DNA from 4 places in the Exiguobacterium sp. s157 genome. Region 4 is predicted to be linked to each of the others. Evidence: riboswitches for the same ligand, from Rfam matches in the RefSeq annotation. Region 4 holds a riboswitch; each other region holds the start of a gene.
The links. Region 4 has a riboswitch for thiamine pyrophosphate ahead of tenA (thiaminase II). Riboswitches for the same ligand answer to the same signal wherever they lie in the genome.

Region 1 (4,794 bases), on a different contig from region 4:
GTAGGTGCCCAGATCCATCAATGAACCGTTCGCAAAATTTGGATTAAATACATTTAATACTGTTCCTTTTTTGTATGCATCATAACGCGATGAGTACTGGCAATAGCTAGCAAAGTATCTGCGGATAGGGCCGATTTTGTGCAGATTATTTTGAATGGCCTTAAAGTTTGGAAGCAACGTAGATTTCATCGCTTCCATAAGCAGCACATTATGATCTTTCGCTTCTTGAATCATTTTCGCTGCTTCTGCTGCATTGGCAGCCATCGGTTTTTCACATAATACATGTTTGGAGTTTTTTAAAAACAAGACGACTTGGTCAGCATGGAATGAGTTGGGTGTGGCAATATAAACCGCATCGATTTCATCGCTGACTGCCATTTCTTCCAAGTCAGTAAAAATTTTAGTTATTCCTTATTGACTGGCAAATTCCTCTGCTCTTTCCAACGTTCGGGAATAAACGGCTGCTAATTTAAAATTCTCAATTTCTTTTGCCGCTTCAAGCAATCTTTCTGTAATCCAATTAGTACCCACTATGCCGATTCGTATCATTTTTTATCCTCTTTTCTGTTTTTATTGCATTATCGCCCACAATTGCAAAGACATTATTCCAATGCTAAAAAAATTTACTAACCATTCTATATCTAGTACAATTAGTAAGTTACATTAATTATAGTACTGACTTTTTTATCACATAGTATCGAAAAGTATACGATAGAAATATAACAAGGAAGGAAAGAAAATAGATGCCTAATTTAGGAGAGAAAGTTTTTAATTGTGAAAAAGAGCTGACACTTTCCATCATCGGAGGAAAGTGGAAAATGCTAGTGCTATGGCATTTAGGAAAAGAAGGAACTAAACGTTTTGGGGAATTAAAAAGTCTTATGCCAGGCATCACGCAACGGATGCTCGTGAATCAATTGCGTGAACTTGAAGATCATTTGATTGTCCACCGGGAAGTATACCCTGTGGTTCCGCCGAAAGTGGAGTACTCACTTACCGAACAAGGAAGAAGCCTTATTCCAATTCTTGATTCCATGTACGAATGGGGCAAAGAATACATCGAGCAAAACTTGGATCAGCAAATAGAAAACAACTAAGTTAGTAGGTATTTAAAAATAGCTGAATAAAATAAAGCGGATTTCAGTAAAATGAAATCCGCTCAGATTGTAGACAAAGTCACGTTTCAGGCGAACTGAAACGTGACTTTGTCTACAATCTGGAACACCATTCGGTCGAATGGTGTTTTTTTATAAGACGGTTTGTCAAATTAAGCGCAACACTTCCTCGGTGAAGGCCTCGTGTGCGGTTTTCCAGTCCAGGCACTTTCTCGGTCGCCCGTTGATCTTGGCCAGCGCATCCGCGAGTTCACCGTCACCGACCTGCGCGAAGTCCGTTCCTTTCGGGAAGAACTCGCGGAGGAGCCCGTTGGCGTTCTCGTTGCTCCCCCGTTGCCACGATGAGTACGGGTCGGCGAAATACATCGGCACGCCGAGCGACGCCTGGATGCGCTCGTGACCGCTGAACTCCTTGCCCCGGTCCGTCGTCGCCGTCTCGAACGTGCCTTCCGGGAAGGCACCGTGCACCGCATGGATCGCCCCCTCCATCGAGGCCGCGGTGCGGTCCGCGATTGGCAGGGCGAGATAGAACCGGCTCTTCCGCTCGATGAACGTCGCGACGCACGCCTTCGATTTCCCGCGTCCGGAGACGACGGTGTCGAGCTCCCAATGCCCGAACGTCTCGCGTGTGCGCACCTCCCGAGGCCGGTCCGAGATGGTCAGCCCGACGTTGATGCGCCCGCGCGTCTCGACCGGCTTCCGGCGTTTCCCCTTCTGGCGGAGCACGGTCACGGGCACGTCGATCCGTCCCGCATAGATCCAGCGGTAGATGGTGGGGAAGGCAATTTTTCCTGCGTAGAGGCGGCCGACGATCTGTTCTGGTGACCAGGTCGCACGCAGCTTCTCGACGATCGTCCGGCGCATCGTGTCGTCGAGCTTCGTCTTGACGCCGCAATGGGTTTTCGCCTTCTCGTAGCGTTTCTGCGCACGTCCTGACTCGTAGCCGGGGTTCCGTCTGATCTCCCGCGAGACGGTCGAGGGCTGTCGCCCGATCCGTCTCGCGATGGACCGGATGGACATCCCGAGCTCCAGATAGGTCTCTATTTTCACGCGCTCCGTTGTGGTAAGATGGGTGTAGCTCATAGCGATTCCTCCGTCTGAATGTTTGTGTCGTAACTTCATTCTAAACGAGGCCATCGCTGTGGGCTTTTTTTTGCGTTCACGTTCAGATGTTGCACTTAATTTTATAATTCATCAAGGATAAAAAAACAGCCTGGTGTGGTTTTAGGGAGGGGGAAAAATAAGAAGAGCAATTCCTATAAATCAGAGCTCATTTAAAATATCATACAAGCTAATAGGTATCTTATAATTAAAACATCTAGTACGAAACACTCGTAAGACAAGGTTTACTTCCTGCACAACCTCTGTAGACAGTAGATACCAGGCTTTACATAAAAATTAGGATTTGTTATAGTGGTCGTGAAAACAAAATACCTAAATACACTAGGGGAGCCGAATTGGCTGAGACGGACAAGAGTCCGGACCCTTTGAACCTGATCTGGGTCATACCAGCGGAGGGAAGTGTGCGAACCTTTTATACTTTCTATTTAACTGGTCTTTCGCCGCCTCCTATCTTCAGGAGGCGGTTTTTTGCGTTCAAGAAAGGGGTAATAGGCATGGATCATTGTACAACAGTTTAAAAAAGCAACCGAGTGCGGAGGGATACTCATGCAACTCTCTGTTCGTGAAAGAGCGCCAATTGTACATTGTATTACAAATCAGATCTTTGCAAATTTTCAAGCTAATGGATTGCTCGCTGTAGGTTGCTCATTTGCAGGACTACTGTACAAGTATACACAGAGGAGAATAATGGCAGCCGGTAGTGAGGTGATTGGAACAGGACTGCTGGCTTCATTAGTGGAGCTCTACTCGCCTGGGTTTTAGGGAAAAGGTTTGAACGACATTCTTTGTCGGTTCTACCTAAACAGTAAACCGATAGTACTATTCAGAAAGACATTCATTTAAAGTTGGTACGGAAGAATTAGATTTATTGGAAAGACTAAAGGCAGTGCAGGGGTAATATCTTTCACTTTTTGATTTGTACTTGCGATTGCAACTAAAAGTATAGGAGTGGTGACGTGAAAAGAACAGTTTTGGTGACAGGAAGTAGCAAGGGTCTTGGTGCTACGATAGCAAAAGCTTTAGTTGAAAAAGGGTTTAATGTAGTGATTAACTATTACAAAAGTAAAGAGAAGGCAGAAGGACTTGTTTCGGAGCTCGGTGAACAAAATGCTATAGCTCTATACGCTGATGTGACAAATCGCCAAGAAGTGGATGAGATGGTGAAAGTGGCGACCAACTATTTTGGTCAAATTGATGTGGTGGTCAATAATGCATTGGTAGACTTCAAATTCGATCCGATACAGCAAAAGTCTTTTATAGATCTTTCATGGAAAGATTATCAAAGACAGCTGGATGGAACATTAAAAGGGGCCTTCAATGCGATTCAAAGTGTCTTACCCCAATTCATGGAGAGACAAAACGGAAGTATCATCAGTATTGGTACGAATCTCTACCAAAATCCAGTTGTCCCCTACCACGAGTATACAACCGCAAAAGCAGGACTTATAGGTTTTACACGCAATATAGCCTCTGAACTGGGACAATACGGAATTAAAGCAAATGTCGTATCAGGTGGTTTGTTGAAAGTGACTGATGCCAGTTCAGTAACGTCTCAAGAGGTCTTTGAACTGATTGCTAATTCTACACCTTTGAGAAAAGTGACAACTCCGGAACAGGTGGCCCATTTGGTCGTTTATCTGTCATCTAAAGAGGCGGAAGGTATCACAGGGCAAAATTTCACAGTAGATGGTGGACTAACGATGAACTAAATGTATTATTACCTCCATATGTAAGATAGGAAGGCATAATATATTGGTCTAGTCTTAGGGGGAAGAGTAATGACGGTTATTCAAAAGAATCAACTTAATATAGGGGTTTTGGTTTATGGGTGTGGACATCATCAGGCTGCGTGGTTGATGCCGAACTCAAGTGTTAACCGGGTAGGGGAGATAGAATATTATCAATCCTTGGCGCAGTTAGCTGAAAAAGGATGCTTTGACGCTGTCTTCTTCGCAGACAGTCAATCTTTCCTGGCACAAGAACCAAATGAAATACCGGCATTTTGGTTCGACCCATTAATCAATTTGACAGCTATTTCTCAGGTGACAAAATATGTAGGGCTCGTCTCAACCATCTCGAGTACTTTTTCAAATCCTTTTACAGCCTCAAGACAGTTGTTGAGCCTAGAACATATTACAAATGGAAGAGTGGGTTGGAACCTAGTGACGTCTATGAGAGATGAAGAAGCATGGAATCACGGCATGGAGAGTCTTCCATCCCATGAAGAGAGGTATAAGAAGGCAGATGAATTCGCAGAATTGATGCATAAACTCTTCTTGTCTTGGGATAGAGAAGAGGTTCTCGCTGACCGAGTGCGACGTCAGTTAATCAACCCTGATAATATTTTCCCTATCAATCACAAAGGAGAATTTTTTAATGTGAGGGGTCCATCCACTACACCAAAGAGCCCTCAAGGAAAACCGGTGGCCATGCAAGCAGGGGCCTCAAAGCAAGGTATTCAACTAGCAGCCAAACATGCGGAGGCAGTCTATTCAGTATCTTGGAATATAAGTCAGGCTATGAAATATCGTCAAAAGTTATATGAGGCCATCAAGCA
Region 2 (4,794 bases), on a different contig from region 4:
TGAGCCGGAGATTGTGGGACGAGTCCGACTTCTTGATGTTCGCGGGCAAGGCTCTTGAGCCAAGTCGATTTGCCACTGCCGTTTCGACCAAGTACGGCAATGAGATCACCCTCGGCGACGGTCAGCTCGCTCGTTGCTAGGTTGAATGTTTTTCGTTTCAATTGCGGTACGTGAAATAAAATAGTATTTCCTTGTATCACTTCAACCGGAGAGAACGTATAATCCGGGCGGGCAACGAACGGTCCGTCATAGTTGATGCGTCCGTTCACGAGTTCCACTTCTCTGTCGAAGAATCCGCCCCATAGGAAGGGTCGATGCTCGATGACGACAACGTTTACCGTCTGTGCGACGTTGTCGAGCCACTGAACGAAACGGGTTGAGGTTTCGGGATCAAGGTGCGCGAGCGGCTCATCGAGTAGTAGCCATTCCGGCTTCCCGATCAAAGCACAGGCGACAGCGATTTGTTGCTTTTCACCACCTGACAGGTCATGAATGACTCGGTCACGATAATCGGTCAACTGCAATTCCGCTAAAATCTTGGCCACACGCGCCATCATCTCGTCCCTCGCCACGGCAAAATTTTCGAGTGTGAAAATCAATTCCTCCTCGACCGTTTGCATGACGAACTGACTGTCAGGATCTTGAAACACCGTTCCAACACGACGATTCACCTCACCAGCTGCATACGTGTCGTAAGAGCGGTCAAACAAATATAGTTTTCCCGTCACGATGCCATCGCAGTTCTCTGGATACAGACGATTCAACAAAGAGAACAACGTCGATTTTCCCGACCCGCTCGCCCCCGTGATGAGTGTCCTCCCAGCAGTTAATTGAAGCGTGATGTCCGTCAATACTTCGCTCTGTTTTTCCGGATAGCGGAATGACAGCTGTTCTGCCTCAACCATGCACACGTCCCTGACGCGCGATGGCATACCCTTCGAGCGCACCCGTCCGAAGCAACAAGTCGCTTAAAATCTTACCTCCCAGACCGGCAATGAGCATCCCGCTCGTCGCTCGTAACGCGAACATCGTCGCCACGTATGTCGGACTGAGGGCAGCGAGTCCACCCATGACGTACGTATACGCGAAACTAGTCGCAGCTGCACCAAATCCGGCCAGCATGAGCACCCAAAGGTCATATCGCTTGTAGCTCGTGACCGCAAACGCTGCTTCAGCACCAAGTCCTTGAATGATCCCGACTAAAATAATACGAGGTCCAATCGCGTTACCAATCATCATCTCAATCGTCGCCGCAAGCACTTCGGACAAGAATGCGGCGCCAGGTCGGCGGATGATATAAGCCGCAATAATCGAGACGATGAACCAAATCCCAAAAATCCATTCGTACGCGATCGGTCCAATCAAGCCAGCCCATAGATTCCCGACATGGACGAACGCCAAATAGACGACAGCGAACACGACCGATAAAATGGCCAACAAGACGATTTCTTTTAACTTCCACGACTTAAGCATGCTGTTGTCCCTCGTGTGACGGGCTGTTCACGCTGAACGTCACCGTCATGACGACGTGGCTCGTCTTCGCACGGACCCGGTCGAACGTCGCCTCGTAAAATGAAAACACCGGTTCGATGTCGCCGTGAATGCCCGAGGCGTAATGCATCGAGTCATTGAAGACGCCACGCTCTTTCGCAAAGGCAATTTCTTCGTAGATGATGTCCATATACTTCGCGTCCCCGAGCGGATAGAGGGCGAACTGGGAAGAGACGTACTGGGTCGATACCGGACCGTTCACAGGATCAGTCGTCACGTCGAGCAGGTTGTCTCCTGCCGTGTCGCCTGGGCAGCCGACCGAGAACGTCCCGCTCATCGACATATGTTCCCCGTTCTTCGACGCATGTGACAAGACGGCTTTGGCCACGTCGAACACATGCTCACTGCGTCCCCGGATGACCGTCGAGACGTCATCGGTATGCCGCCAAACGTTTTGCAAGTTCGTCTCTTTCAATGCCCCTTTGATGACACTCACAAAATCAGATGTCATTGGGCTCAGCGTAAAGCGGAATCCGACGATCGGACTCGTACCACATTGGTTGTTCATGTTCTATTCCCCCTTATTGTATGTACACAAAAAAGCCGCATCCATGAGAATGCGGCCACTCGTCCAATGTAATAATCCATTAGAAAAAGTGCCACACTTCCTCACGCCGGTATTACCCGGATCGAGTCATAAGGGATTGGAGCCATGCTCACATCTCAGCCGAAGCACCCCTAGTGTAGTCCAATGTATGCGGTTATCTATGCAACGAGAAGTATAGACGACCGCTCCGAATTTGTAAACGGTTTATGTGAAAGTCACGATACCGTTCCCCGGAAGCGTGTCCTGCAACGTCGTCCAATCGAGCGCCATCTCCTCATCCGTCAACAGACACGCGTCGAGTCCGGCCTCGATGACCGCACGCTCCATCCGCTGCCCGATCAAGACGAGCTCCGTCTGACGGTCCCCGTACGGCTCGACGTAGTCGGCGGCGAGCTCAGGTTCTGCCGTGAACATGAGACTCCGCTCTTCCTCCGGCAGCGTCGCGAGCCAACGTCCCGCGTGTTCGAGCGTCGATGCGTACCCCGCTTGCGAGAACAGGCAGGCGATGTCGTTCCGGGAGGCGATCCATAAGAAACCTTTGGCGCGGACGACTTGATCCGGGAACGCCTCGATCCAGGCGTGGAGCCGCTCCGGATGAAACGGACGGCGGCGGCGATAGACGAACGAACTGATGCCGTATTCCTCCGTCTCTGGTGTGTGTGTCTCGGCCTCTAGTTCTTGAATCCAGCCGGCGGCGTGCATCGCCTGCTCGAAATCGAAAAGATTGACGTCCAACAGCTCCGTCAACTCCACGTTCGCGTAAACTGACGTCAACAGTTTGGCGGTTGGATTGAGCGCCTTCAACAGCCCGGCCATCTCACCGAGTTCTGTCTCGGTCACGCGGTCCGCCTTGTTCAAGACGATGATGTCCGCGAACTCGATTTGGTCGACAAGCAGGTCGACGACTTCGCGGACGTCCGTCTCATCGATGGCCTGCTTCCGTTCATGAAGCGACTCGCCCGAGTTGAAATCTTTCAAGAACCGATACGCATCGACGACCGTCACCATCGCATCGATATAGACACGGCTCGTCAAGTCGATGCCAAGGGCGTCATCGGCGTATGTAAACGTTTGAGCGACCGGAATCGGTTCTGAGATGCCAGATGACTCGATGATAATCCCGTCGAGCTCACGGTCGTTCGTGATCTCCTGTACCGCTTCGAGCAGGTCCTCACGGAGCGTGCAACAGATGCAGCCGTTCGATAGCTCGACCAATTTTTCGTCCGTCCGCGAGAAACCGTTCTGCTCGATCAATCGTTCGTCGATGTTCAACTCGCTCATGTCGTTGACGATGACCGCATATTTCTTGCCGGACCGATTGTTCAACAGATGATTCATCAATGTCGTCTTGCCGCTCCCTAAATAACCGGACAGCACCGTGATTGGAATTCGTTTCATGTATCTTCACTCATAAATCGTAATCATTACTCTTTAGATAATGACGGGTCACCTTTGTCTTGTCAAGAAAAAACACGCCCGTTCCCGGACGTGTTCCTTTCCCTATTCTTCCAACGCCTTGCGTTCCGCCTCGGAGCGGGGATACGTGTTCGCTTGCCACTCGGCCCGATAAATCGAATCGAGCTGCGTCAGACCGACCTCATCCTCATCCTTATCGGCATCGACACTCGGGGCCTCATCCCAGCGCGGATTCAAATACGTGTGGTCGTCTTCCTGGTTCGAATCCAATAGTTTTTGAATCCCGACCCGGGCCACTGCCGCGAGTGCCAAACCGATGCCTGCACGAACGAGCAATCGCTTCACCATCTCTTTACCTCCTTATCGTCCAAACCGATAGAGCGGCATCCCTTTCACGTCTGTATCGATTTTAAAGACCGACCCCGCGTCCGGATGGGCTTTGAGTGCCTCGTCATCCATTCCTTCACGAGCCGTCGTGATGGCGAGTTGGTTCAAGTCGTCACCGACGAAACAGCACGATGTGACGTTCGGGGCCGGCACGAGCACCTCGAGCACTTTTTCACCCGTCTCCGGGTTCCAGCGCGAGACGCGGCCGCCGGCGAAGTGTGCAATCCATAAGAACCCTTCCTCATCGGACGTCATGCCGTCCGGGAATCCTTCCTCGACGGTGAAATCGATGATGGCCTCCCCTTCGCCGAGCGTACCCGTCTTCAAGTCAAAGGCGTATTTACGGACCGTCTCGGTCGGTGTATCGATATGATAGAACGTCGAATGGTCGGGTGACCATGTCAGTCCGTTCGATAATGTCAACTCGCTCAACATGACCTCGGTCGTGCCGTCGCGATTCAGGCGGTATAGCGTCGCTTGTTCCGCCTCGTCTTCAAGATGGAGCGTGCCGGCGAAGATGCGTCCGTACGGGTCGGCTTTACCGTCATTGAAGCGGAGCTTTCCTTCCGGGTCGTCGAGTTCGACGATTTTATCGAGCTCTTTTGACGTCTCGTCCCACTCATAAATCCCGTCTTTCAAGCCGACGACGACGCCGTCCGTCACTTTCGGGACCGCGAACCCGATCTGTTGTCCCATATCGAACGACGACAATTCATCTTCCTTCTCATCGTACCACCAAAGTGTATGTCCCTCGATATCGACCCAATAGAAGCGTTTCAGTTCCGCATCCCAACACGGGCCTTCCCCAAGCGTATTTCGAACTCGAATCCATAACGCAGCGTTTACTGTCTCCATTGAATTGCCTCCACTCTCTACATTGATTTCAAGTGACT
Region 3 (4,794 bases), on a different contig from region 4:
CGTCTTGGAACCGGACCATGATTTCCGTGCAATAGCCGAACTCGATGTCTTCCGTCGACATGAATCCTTGTGCAGCGTGGGCATGATGTTCAGCTTCAATGAGCGCATCCATGACCGGTGCATGTGGTTTCTCAAGTTCTTTGCCTTCGAGGCTAGCGAGGAACCCTTCATAAATGACGAGCAAGCCTTGGCCGCCTGAATCGACGACGCCGACTTCTTTTAAGACCGGCAATAAGTCCGGTGTCCGTTCGAGTGAAGCTTTCGCTTCGACAATCACGAGTTCCATGAACTCGTTGAAGTCGCTCGTCGACTCTGAAGCACGGAGCGCTTCGTCGGCCGCTTCACGAGCAACCGTCAAAATCGTTCCTTCAACCGGTTTCATAACCGCCTTGTATGCCGTATCGACGCCACGTTTCAACGCTTCGGCGAAATCGACTGTCGACACTTCTGTCTTGCCTTCGATTGCTTTACCGAAACCACGGAACAACTGGCTCAAAATAACGCCCGAGTTCCCACGTGCCCCCATCAAGAGACCGCGTGCAAACTTCGATGAGACGTCAGCGATATTCGCCGAGTTGAGTGCGGCCACTTCTTTCGCACCCGATGTCATCGTCAAATTCATGTTCGTCCCCGTGTCGCCGTCCGGCACCGGGAAGACGTTAAGCGAATCTACATAATCCGCATTCTGGCTCAAGTTGGCTGCACCGTTCGCGACCATGTTCGCGAACACCAATCCATCTAAACGTTTTAAACCCACACCAAATCCTCCTTCGTTCTCGTCAGTCATTCGTCAGACGAACGCCTTGTACGAATATGTTTACCGACGAAACGTTTAATCCTAAAGTTTCACCGAGCGTGTATTTTACACGGCTTTGCACGTTGTATGCGACTTCCGACACTTTCGTCCCGTAGCTTACAATGATGTGCATGTCGATATGTACGTCTTCTCCATCTTGACGTACGACCACGCCTCGGGCGTAGTTTTCACGTTTCAATAGTTCTGCGATCCCGTCTTTCAATTGAGCTTGAGACGCCATTCCCACAACGCCGAAACATTCCATCGCCGCACCGCCTGCGAGTGTCGCGACCACGTCGTTCGTGATGTCAATATTGCCATATGTTGTCTTCATTTCAATTGCCATATGGAGTAGCCTCCTTTATTCGGAATGATTCCTTCACTACATTCTACAATAAGTACCTAGTTATTAAAAGAACCTGCTCCATAAACTCGGTCAATTGTAGCCGTAACCCTCATTCATTATTAAAATCCTTTCCAGTAATGTCAAGTTTTTTTCTTGTCATCCTATGATTTTCTAGTTGCATCGTGAAAAAACCCGTGCTAATATAAACGAGTGTCTATTAGGACGAACCCACATAAAAAAGGAGGGGAAACGCATGGCACGTAAATGCTACGTAACAGGTAAATCACCTAAATCAGGTAACAACCGTTCGCACGCACTCAACAAGACAAAACGCACTTGGGGTGTAAACGTACAAAAAGTTCGTATTCTCGTTGACGGTAAACCTAAACGAGTTTGGGTTTCAGCTCGCGCTCTTAAATCAGGTCTCGTTGAACGCGTATAATTTTTATACACGAACGAAATAAATCCCAGCGGCATTCGCCGATGGGATTTTTTTGTGTTCATTTTTTGATAGACAGCACGAGCACCATACCGTCGTGCACGATCAAGTCCGCCGCTTCATCGTCCCATTCGTTCGAGATGGTGAGCGCCTCATGGCTGACGACATCGTGACGGTCGAGCGGATATTTGACGCCGCGGATGGTCACGTTCGCCTGCTTCCATGGGATGAGCGACAAATAGTGACCGTCTTGACGCGGGAGTTCATAGCGTCCCGACCCGACGAGTCGTACCGTCTGCCCTGCCGTGACGAGACGCATCTCAGGATACGCCTCGAGCAGACCGATATTGCTGAGCGTCATATCGAGCCGGCCGCCGAGCGCACCGTAGACGAGCATTTCCGTCGCGCCATGCCCCCGTGCCGCCTCGAGAGCGATCTCGAGGTCGGTCACATCTTTCTCAGATGGATAACGGACGGCGTCGATCGGCACTTCGCCCGTGAAGGAGTCGAAATCGCCGACGACGAGATCTGGGTTCAGCCCGTGGTTCAACAGTGTCTCGTACCCCCCATCGACGCCGATGATGTAATCGACGTCACGCGGGAGTCCCGAGATTGGTTCCGGGCTGGCCGCCACAATCAACACCCGCATTAGCGGACGTCCCGGGTCGCGAGCGTCGCGAAGCGCGGTGCCGAGACGAACAAGAGGACGAGGACGACGGCCGACACGAGGAAGGACGGGAGCATGTACGTCATGTTATAGGCGAACGAGTAGGCGACGACCGGACCTTCCGCGTATTCGGCGAAGAAGACGATCCCCGACAAGACGTGGGCCCCGTAACGAAGCAGTGAACCGAGGAGCGCGCCGAGCACCAAATAAACGACGAGCGTCTTTTTCGCCTCATCCTTGGCGGCTCGTTTCACTTGACCAGCGAACAGCCCCGCCATCCCGACGACACCGTAAGCGAACGTGTAGTCGAGCAGGAACTGGACCGGCGTGAAGATATAGGCCCCGAACAGCAGTTGCAGCGTTCCGACAAGTGCACCGGTCGCAAGTCCGCCTTTCAAACCGTGACGATACGCCATGACGAAAATCGGCAACATCGCCAAGCTGATTGACCCGCCTTGCGGCATCCGGAACGGGATGAGCAAATCAAAAATCAAACCGAGTGCGGCGAACAATGAGATTTCAATGAGCGCCTGTAATTTTAAACGTTGTTTCATCTATTTCCCTCCTTAAAATATGAGCGAACGACAAAAAGCAGCATGACGTAAACGCCATGCTGCTATCGAGTAGCAACGTGCATTTTCGCCACATCCCTACGTCCGTGTGAACGGAACAGGTTCAAAGGGTTAGCGTATGCCTCTCAGCCACAGAATGTGACACCCCTTGCGACAATATTTGTTGTTCTATGGACGATTATACACGAGATGCGTTGCGAATGCTATCGATTGCGTCTTTATAGCTCGGCTCGTTATAGATGGCCGAGCCGGCCACGAGCACGTCAGCACCGGCATCGATACATAATTTCGCAGTCTCCGCGTTGACGCCTCCGTCAATCTCGATTTCAAAGTCGAGACGGCGCGCTTGGCGCATCTCGTTCAACGCCGCGATTTTCGGCACGACCGATTCGATGAACTTCTGACCCCCAAAGCCAGGGTTCACCGTCATGAGAAGTACCATGTCGACGTCACCGAGCACGTGTTCAATCAATGACAGCGGCGTATGCGGGTTGAGAACGACGCCACACTTGGCTCCGGCCGCCTTAATTTGTTGAAGCACGCGATGCAAATGGTTCGTCGCTTCGACGTGGACGGTGACGATGTCCGCTCCCGCCTTGATGAAGTCTTCGACGAAGCGCTCCGGTTGGTCGATCATCAAGTGGACGTCTAACACCATGTCCGACTTCTTCCGTAAGCTCGCGAGCACCGGGAGACCGATCGAGATGTTCGGGACGAATTGACCGTCCATGACGTCAAAATGGATATAATCCGCGCCGGCCTCTTGGACCGCCTTCACTTCTGCCTCTAGGTTGGCGAAGTCCGCCGCTAAAATCGAGGGTGCAATTTTAATCATGTCAGTACCTCCGTTGTCTATCGTTTAACTCTGCCATAAACGTAACATAATTCTCATAACGGGTGGAAGCGATTTCTCCCGCCTCGACGGCCGCTTTGACGGCACAACCCGGTTCGTTCAAATGGGCACAGCCTCGGAACTTACAGTCGTCATGCCGCTCGACGAACTCAGGGAAGCACCAGCGCATCTCCTCGACTTCGAGTTCTTCTGGGAACTCGAGGCTTGAGAAACCAGGCGTGTCAGCGACGAGCCCGTCAGCGAGCGTGATGAGCGTGACGTGACGCGTCGTGTGCTTGCCTCGGCCGAGCGACTTCGAGATTTTCCCGGTCGCGAGTTCTAGTTCCGGCGCGACCGCGTTCAAGAGCGAACTCTTGCCAACTCCGGTCTGTCCGGCAAACACGCTCGTCTTCTCTTTAAACGACCCACGAATTTGTTCAATCCCCGACCCGGTCTCCGTCGACGTCTCGATGACCTCATAGCCGATTGACCGATATAAGGCCGCTGCCGCTTGAATCGTTTCGAGTTCCGACTCCGTCAACAAGTCCATTTTCGTTAAGACAATAATCGGATGGACTTGCTTCGATTCGATTAAGACGAGGAAACGGTCGAGCAGATGGAACGAGAACGCCGGTTCCTTGACCGAGAACAGCAAGAACGCTTGATCGATGTTAGCGATCGGCGGGCGGACGAGATGGTTCGACCGCTCATCGACGGCCAAGATATAGCCTGTGCCGTCCCCTTGGTCTTGAATATCGACATCGTCGCCGACGACCGGCGAGATGTTCCGGTTGCGGAAATTGCCGCGGGCGCGACAACGGATCTCTTGTTTCTCTTCCGTCATGACATCATAAAACCCGCCTTGTAATCGAATAATCGTACCTTTCATCCTATGACCTCCTTAGAAAAAGAGGCGACGCGCGCGCCACCTCTTCATTGTGAATCTTTTGCTTGTGCGTACGTCACCGTATCCGTCCGGACGACTTCCCCGTCGACTTCGATCGTCGCGGTTCCGACTTCGTCCGGTGCAATGACGAGCGTATACGAGTAAGTCGTCGTCTCCGTTATCTTATCACGCAACACTTCGACTTCGCCACGGGCGTCTACCGTCCGAATGACGACCTCGAGTGCCACAGGTTCTT
Region 4 (4,794 bases):
CTGCGAAGACGACCACGTCCATGCCAGACATTGCTTGTTCAAGTGACGAGACGTCACCTTCGAGGTCGCCTAGGACGGCCTGATAGCCTTTTGACGTGAAGTCATCGAGTTGCTCTTGTTTTCGAACCATCGCCGTGACTTGGTGTTTCCCTTCCTCGTGCAATCGTTCCACGAGCTGTTTTCCAATCTGTCCATTCGCGCCTATTACAAATACGTTCATCTGTCTTCCTCCTCGATTTGAATTCAGAGACAAGCGAAACGCCGTGTGGCTATGGCCACATCCGGTGCAGAAGCGATGGCTGAGATGACGGCGACGCCGTCCGCCCCGTCGTTCCGAATCATCGGGACATGTTCCGGTAAAATGCCGCCAATCCCCACGATTGGCAGCTCTCGATACATGTCTCGGACTTGCCGGATGAGTGTCGTCCCGTTCACTGCCCCGGCATCTTCTTTCGAAGTCGTCGGGTAAATTGGGCCAATGCCTACATAATCCGCATGCTCGATGGCTGCTGCCGCTTCTTCGAGCGTGTGGACCGAGACACCGAGCCACTTATCTGGACCAATCCGCTCCCGAACGATTGCGGCCTCGGCATCGTCTTGTCCGATATGCACGCCGTCCGCATCAATGCGCGCCGCCAATTCAACATCGTCGTTGATGATGAACGGGACGTCATACGAACGACAAAGTGCTTGCAGGGTCCTTGCCATCGCTTCTTTTTTATCCCCATACAGTGCCTCTTTACCTTTTTCACGAAATTGAAAACATGTCACGCCACATTGGAGTGCCGTTTCTACCGTCTGGAGCATGTCTTTCGTGTTCGGTGTCCCGCATACGAAGTAAAGCCGTAACTGTTCAGCGAGTGCCCGCCTTGATGGATTCAATCGTCACGCCCTCCTCTCCATACGCCACATATGCCCAATGGTTCGTCGGTCCGTGTCCGGCGCCGATCTCGAGGCCATGGGTGATGGCGCTTTGAATGAACCGCTTCGCCGTCACCGCCGCCTCCATGATGGAACGACCTTTGGCAAGTTCCGCTGTAAGCGCCGCCGAAAATGTACAACCTGTTCCGTGTGTATCGCTCGTCTGGATGCGCGGGGCCGAGAGGAGGAACACTTCTGACTCCGTCATGATCAAGTCTTCGGCAGTTTCACCTTCGAGATGGCCGCCTTTTAAAATAACCGCGCGCACACCGTACGCTAACATCCGCCGAGCCGCCTCGAGACGATCATTAAACGATCGAATCGTCAAACCGGTCAGCACTTCCGCTTCCGGCACGTTCGGCGTGACGACTGTCGCGAGTGGCAACAAGAAGGTCTTGAGCGCATCGACCGCCGTGTCCTGTAAAAGCGGAGCCCCTCCTTTCGCAATCATGACCGGGTCGACGACGAGTCGGTTGAAGACATGACGTTTCACCCCGGTAGCGACCGCCTCGATGCGCGACGCATCAAATAACATCCCGGTCTTACATGCTGCGATCGAAAAGTCCGAACCGATTGCATCGAGTTGTTGCGTGACGAGTTCCGGCGACACTGCTTCGACCCCATGCACCCCACGAGTGTTTTGAGCGGTGACGGCCGTCAGAACGCTCGTCCCGAACACGCCGAGCTCTTGAAACGTCTTCAAATCAGCTTGGATTCCCGCTCCCCCGCCAGAGTCCGAACCCGCAATCGTCAATACTTGCGGCCGCATCATAACACCACCTCAATACGGTCGCTCGGCAACTCGACGGCCGTCATCTTGCCGAGTTCATTCAAGAAATGAACGGGGAAGTCGCCCGGTCCGTCCGCCAAAGCGGTAGCCAGTTCGCCGCACCGGGCATATCCGGCGAGCGCTGTCGCCGTGGCCGTAACCGCATCCCGTTCGACCGCAAGGAACGCACCGACGACCGCACTGAGTAAACAACCGGTCCCTGTCGTCCGGGCCATCGCGCCAGTGCCGCCTTTGATTTCAATCGTCGCGTCCCCATCGCTGACGACATCCGTCTCTCCGGTCACGGCAACGACACAGGTGTAGCGTCGTGCCGCCGCGCGCGCGATGTGATTCAAATCAACCCGCGTTTCCCCAGCGTCCACGCCGCGCGTCGCCGCGTCGAGACCAATCAATGTCGCGATTTCTCCGGCATTGCCTCGGATGACCGTCGCACGGACAGATTGCAGAATCGCCTCGGCGACGTCGCGCCGAAATGAGGTCGCCCCGACACCAACCGGATCGAAGACGACTGGACGACCTGCTTGATTCGCCGCCTGTCCGGCTCGAATCATCGTACGTTCCGTCATTGCATCGAGTGTACCGATATTGAGCACGAGCGCATCGCTTAAAGACGCCATCTCGGCCACTTCTTCGACCGCGGACGCCATGACCGGGGCCGCCCCGATGGCGAGCAACCCGTTCGCTGAAAAGTTGGCGACGACGATATTCGTGATGTTGTGGATGAGTGGCCGTTCGGCTCTGACTTTGTCCCATAAGTCGCGCTTCATCGTGTCACCCCCGCCGGTAAATCCCACGACTCGAGCGTCCACGCCATCTCCCAAAACGCATGTTCATAATAACAACTCTTCAAGAACAACTGTTGATACCGAAAGCGTTCTTCCGCTGTCGCTTGTCCGGCGAGCACGTCGAGTCGTTCAATCTGTTCCTCGACGAGGTCGCGGAACCATTCCGACCCGTACGTCGCAATCCACGTCGCATAAATCGGATGATCGGGTGTCGCGTCTTTCATGCGTTCGCCAATCTCGTAATAAACCCAATAGCACGGCAAAATTGCTGCGAGCACATCACCGAGCGTTGGACCGGCATGTTGCATATGGAGCGCATAGGCGTAAGCCGTCGGAGCCGGCTCGAACGTCGCCCACTCTGCGTCCGTCACGTCGAGCAACGTGAAAAACTCACGATGCAGCGCATGCTCTGCTTCGATGGTATGGAGCGCGTGCGTCAAAAAGCGGCTCGCCACTTCCATGTTCGGGGCGAGGGTCGCGCCTTTCGCCTGTACTTTCGAGAACTGATTCAAATAATACGAGTCTTGCATGACGTAATGCCGAAACTTCGCCTCGTCGAGTTCACCCGTTCCGAGCTCGCGGACGAACGGATGGTCAAAGCTGGCTTGAAACAAGGTCTCGGCCTCTTGTCGTAGATGTGCGGTGAATGTCATGTTTTCTCCTCCTTTGTGATCAAAAAAGACGCCGCCTCCCATAACGGAAGCGGCGTCGGATTTACACAAAGTGTACGAAAACAATCGGTTCGCCCACTTCCCTACGCTAGCGTGAACTAGATCAGGTTCAAAGGGTCTGGACCTCGTCCATCTCAGCCGCGTCACGCGACTCCCCTAGTGGTAAACATTATGAAATTCGGTCGTCTACGACCACATCATATCAGTCTTTCCCTGTACTGAAAACCCTTTATCGCGAAAAGCGCCGGTTCAACAACGTCCCCATTTGCGAGAACCGCTCGGTGCCGAGCTTGCGACGGTTCGACGCGGCGAACACGTAATAATCGACTTTGCCCATATAATAAATCAAACGCAGGCCGGCCAAGAAGAACGTGATCGTTGTGCTGACGGCAAAGCCGACACCGTACCAATCGATGCCGCGCGGCAAGAGCAGTAACGTGAACAACGCGTTCAACGTGAAGAACGAGATGTTGACGAACAACGCCCCGCGCCGGTCCTCGAAATAGAGCAACAACAACGTCAAGATGAGAATCATCGCATTCGCGAACGCCGCGAGCGTCGTCATCCGAAAGATTTGACCGATCTCATCCGGGACACCAATCCAACTGACGAACACGCCCGCCATCAGGATGGCGAACAGCGTCACCACGCCTTGGCTCCGCGCAAGTCGAATCAACTCATTTTTCAATACGGACGTCATCGTCTGTTTCGCCTTCTCGATTTGATGGAGTGCCCCGCCGTAGTTGATCAATCCATAAAACGTACGGTAGCGCTCATAAAACCGGGTCTCGACAGCGACGACGAACAACAGCTGCGTCGGGATAATCGTCAAGTACGACCAAAAGATGGCCGTGTCATAATACGGGTTGAACAAGAACGAGTCCGCGATGATCACACGTCCTTCACCGAACCAGATGATGAAATTCGTGACCCAAATCCCGAGCACGTACAACACGCCGATGGCGAACAAGTCTGGATAGCGGTCGAAGTACTTGAAGTACGAGAACTCTTTCACCGCGTAACGGAGCGGGAACGTCCGGAGCATCGCGAAGAACAACCCGAACAACGTCACAATCATCCCGACCGTGAAACCGAGCAACAGCTCAAGACTCGACGGGTCGACCATGAGACGGCTAATCGCATAGACGCTCCCGACCGAGATGAGTCCGCCGAGCAGGAAGCTATAGGCCACGGCTTGATAATACTTGGCGGCACTTAAAAACAAGAACATGACCCAGATGACGTTAATCGTCATGAATAAAACGAACAACGTCAGTTTGTACAGAAAATCGAGCGGCGACAATAGCCAAAAGATACTATACAGCAAGCCTGCCGCGAGAATCGTCACTTTGAGCATCCCGGTGAACACCGGGAAAATCTCATGTGCCTTCTTCTCATAAAACAAGTCCGCCACGTATCGGGTGACGACGAGCTGTTGAAAACTGAACAAGATTTGCGAGAAGATGAACGCGTACGAGACCGAGATCATGAAGAGCGTCCGTTCGGCGAGCGACAACGTCGGCATTTGGAACGCCAACCATTGAATCGTACCGACGACCAAGATGACAATCAACCACGGTCCGGATGTGACGAGGCCGGAGAACGTGTACGCCTTCAGCCGGGACGA

Region 1: another riboswitch for thiamine pyrophosphate. It lies ahead of KNP67_RS15505 (hydroxyethylthiazole kinase); the one in region 4 lies ahead of tenA (thiaminase II).
Region 2: another riboswitch for thiamine pyrophosphate. It lies ahead of KNP67_RS10840 (YkoF family thiamine/hydroxymethylpyrimidine-binding protein); the one in region 4 lies ahead of tenA (thiaminase II).
Region 3: another riboswitch for thiamine pyrophosphate. It lies ahead of thiT (energy-coupled thiamine transporter ThiT); the one in region 4 lies ahead of tenA (thiaminase II).

Annotation. Positions count from the first base shown of each region.
Region 1 covers NZ_JACSLQ010000015.1:8,697-13,490, reverse strand. The annotation lists partial or broken gene KNP67_RS14955 (Gfo/Idh/MocA family protein) at 1-549, opposite strand, end outside; gene KNP67_RS14950 (winged helix-turn-helix transcriptional regulator) at 744-1,097, shown strand; gene KNP67_RS14945 (IS30 family transposase) at 1,263-2,198, opposite strand; TPP riboswitch at 2,551-2,652, shown strand; gene KNP67_RS15505 (hydroxyethylthiazole kinase) at 2,784-2,999, shown strand; gene KNP67_RS14935 (3-oxoacyl-ACP reductase) at 3,194-3,946, shown strand; gene KNP67_RS14930 (LLM class flavin-dependent oxidoreductase) at 4,016-4,794, shown strand, end outside.
Region 2 covers NZ_JACSLQ010000005.1:127,260-132,053, reverse strand. The annotation lists gene KNP67_RS10850 (ABC transporter ATP-binding protein) at 1-905, opposite strand, end outside; gene KNP67_RS10845 (ECF transporter S component) at 898-1,473, opposite strand; gene KNP67_RS10840 (YkoF family thiamine/hydroxymethylpyrimidine-binding protein) at 1,466-2,059, opposite strand; TPP riboswitch at 2,141-2,241, opposite strand; gene KNP67_RS10835 (GTP-binding protein) at 2,303-3,496, opposite strand; gene KNP67_RS10830 (hypothetical protein) at 3,599-3,862, opposite strand; gene KNP67_RS10825 (SMP-30/gluconolactonase/LRE family protein) at 3,875-4,756, opposite strand.
Region 3 covers NZ_JACSLQ010000001.1:438,743-443,536, reverse strand. The annotation lists gene KNP67_RS02305 (DAK2 domain-containing protein) at 1-757, opposite strand, end outside; gene KNP67_RS02300 (Asp23/Gls24 family envelope stress response protein) at 780-1,142, opposite strand; gene rpmB (50S ribosomal protein L28) at 1,396-1,584, shown strand; gene KNP67_RS02290 (thiamine diphosphokinase) at 1,643-2,230, opposite strand; gene thiT (energy-coupled thiamine transporter ThiT) at 2,230-2,802, opposite strand; TPP riboswitch at 2,879-2,979, opposite strand; gene rpe (ribulose-phosphate 3-epimerase) at 2,999-3,655, opposite strand; gene rsgA (ribosome small subunit-dependent GTPase A) at 3,657-4,541, opposite strand; gene pknB (Stk1 family PASTA domain-containing Ser/Thr kinase) at 4,586-4,794, opposite strand, start outside.
Region 4 covers NZ_JACSLQ010000002.1:69,245-74,038, reverse strand. The annotation lists gene KNP67_RS04205 (SDR family oxidoreductase) at 1-220, opposite strand, end outside; gene thiE (thiamine phosphate synthase) at 244-882, opposite strand; gene thiD (bifunctional hydroxymethylpyrimidine kinase/phosphomethylpyrimidine kinase) at 854-1,690, opposite strand; gene thiM (hydroxyethylthiazole kinase) at 1,690-2,478, opposite strand; gene tenA (thiaminase II) at 2,475-3,149, opposite strand; TPP riboswitch at 3,231-3,335, opposite strand; gene pelG (exopolysaccharide Pel transporter PelG) at 3,397-4,794, opposite strand, start outside.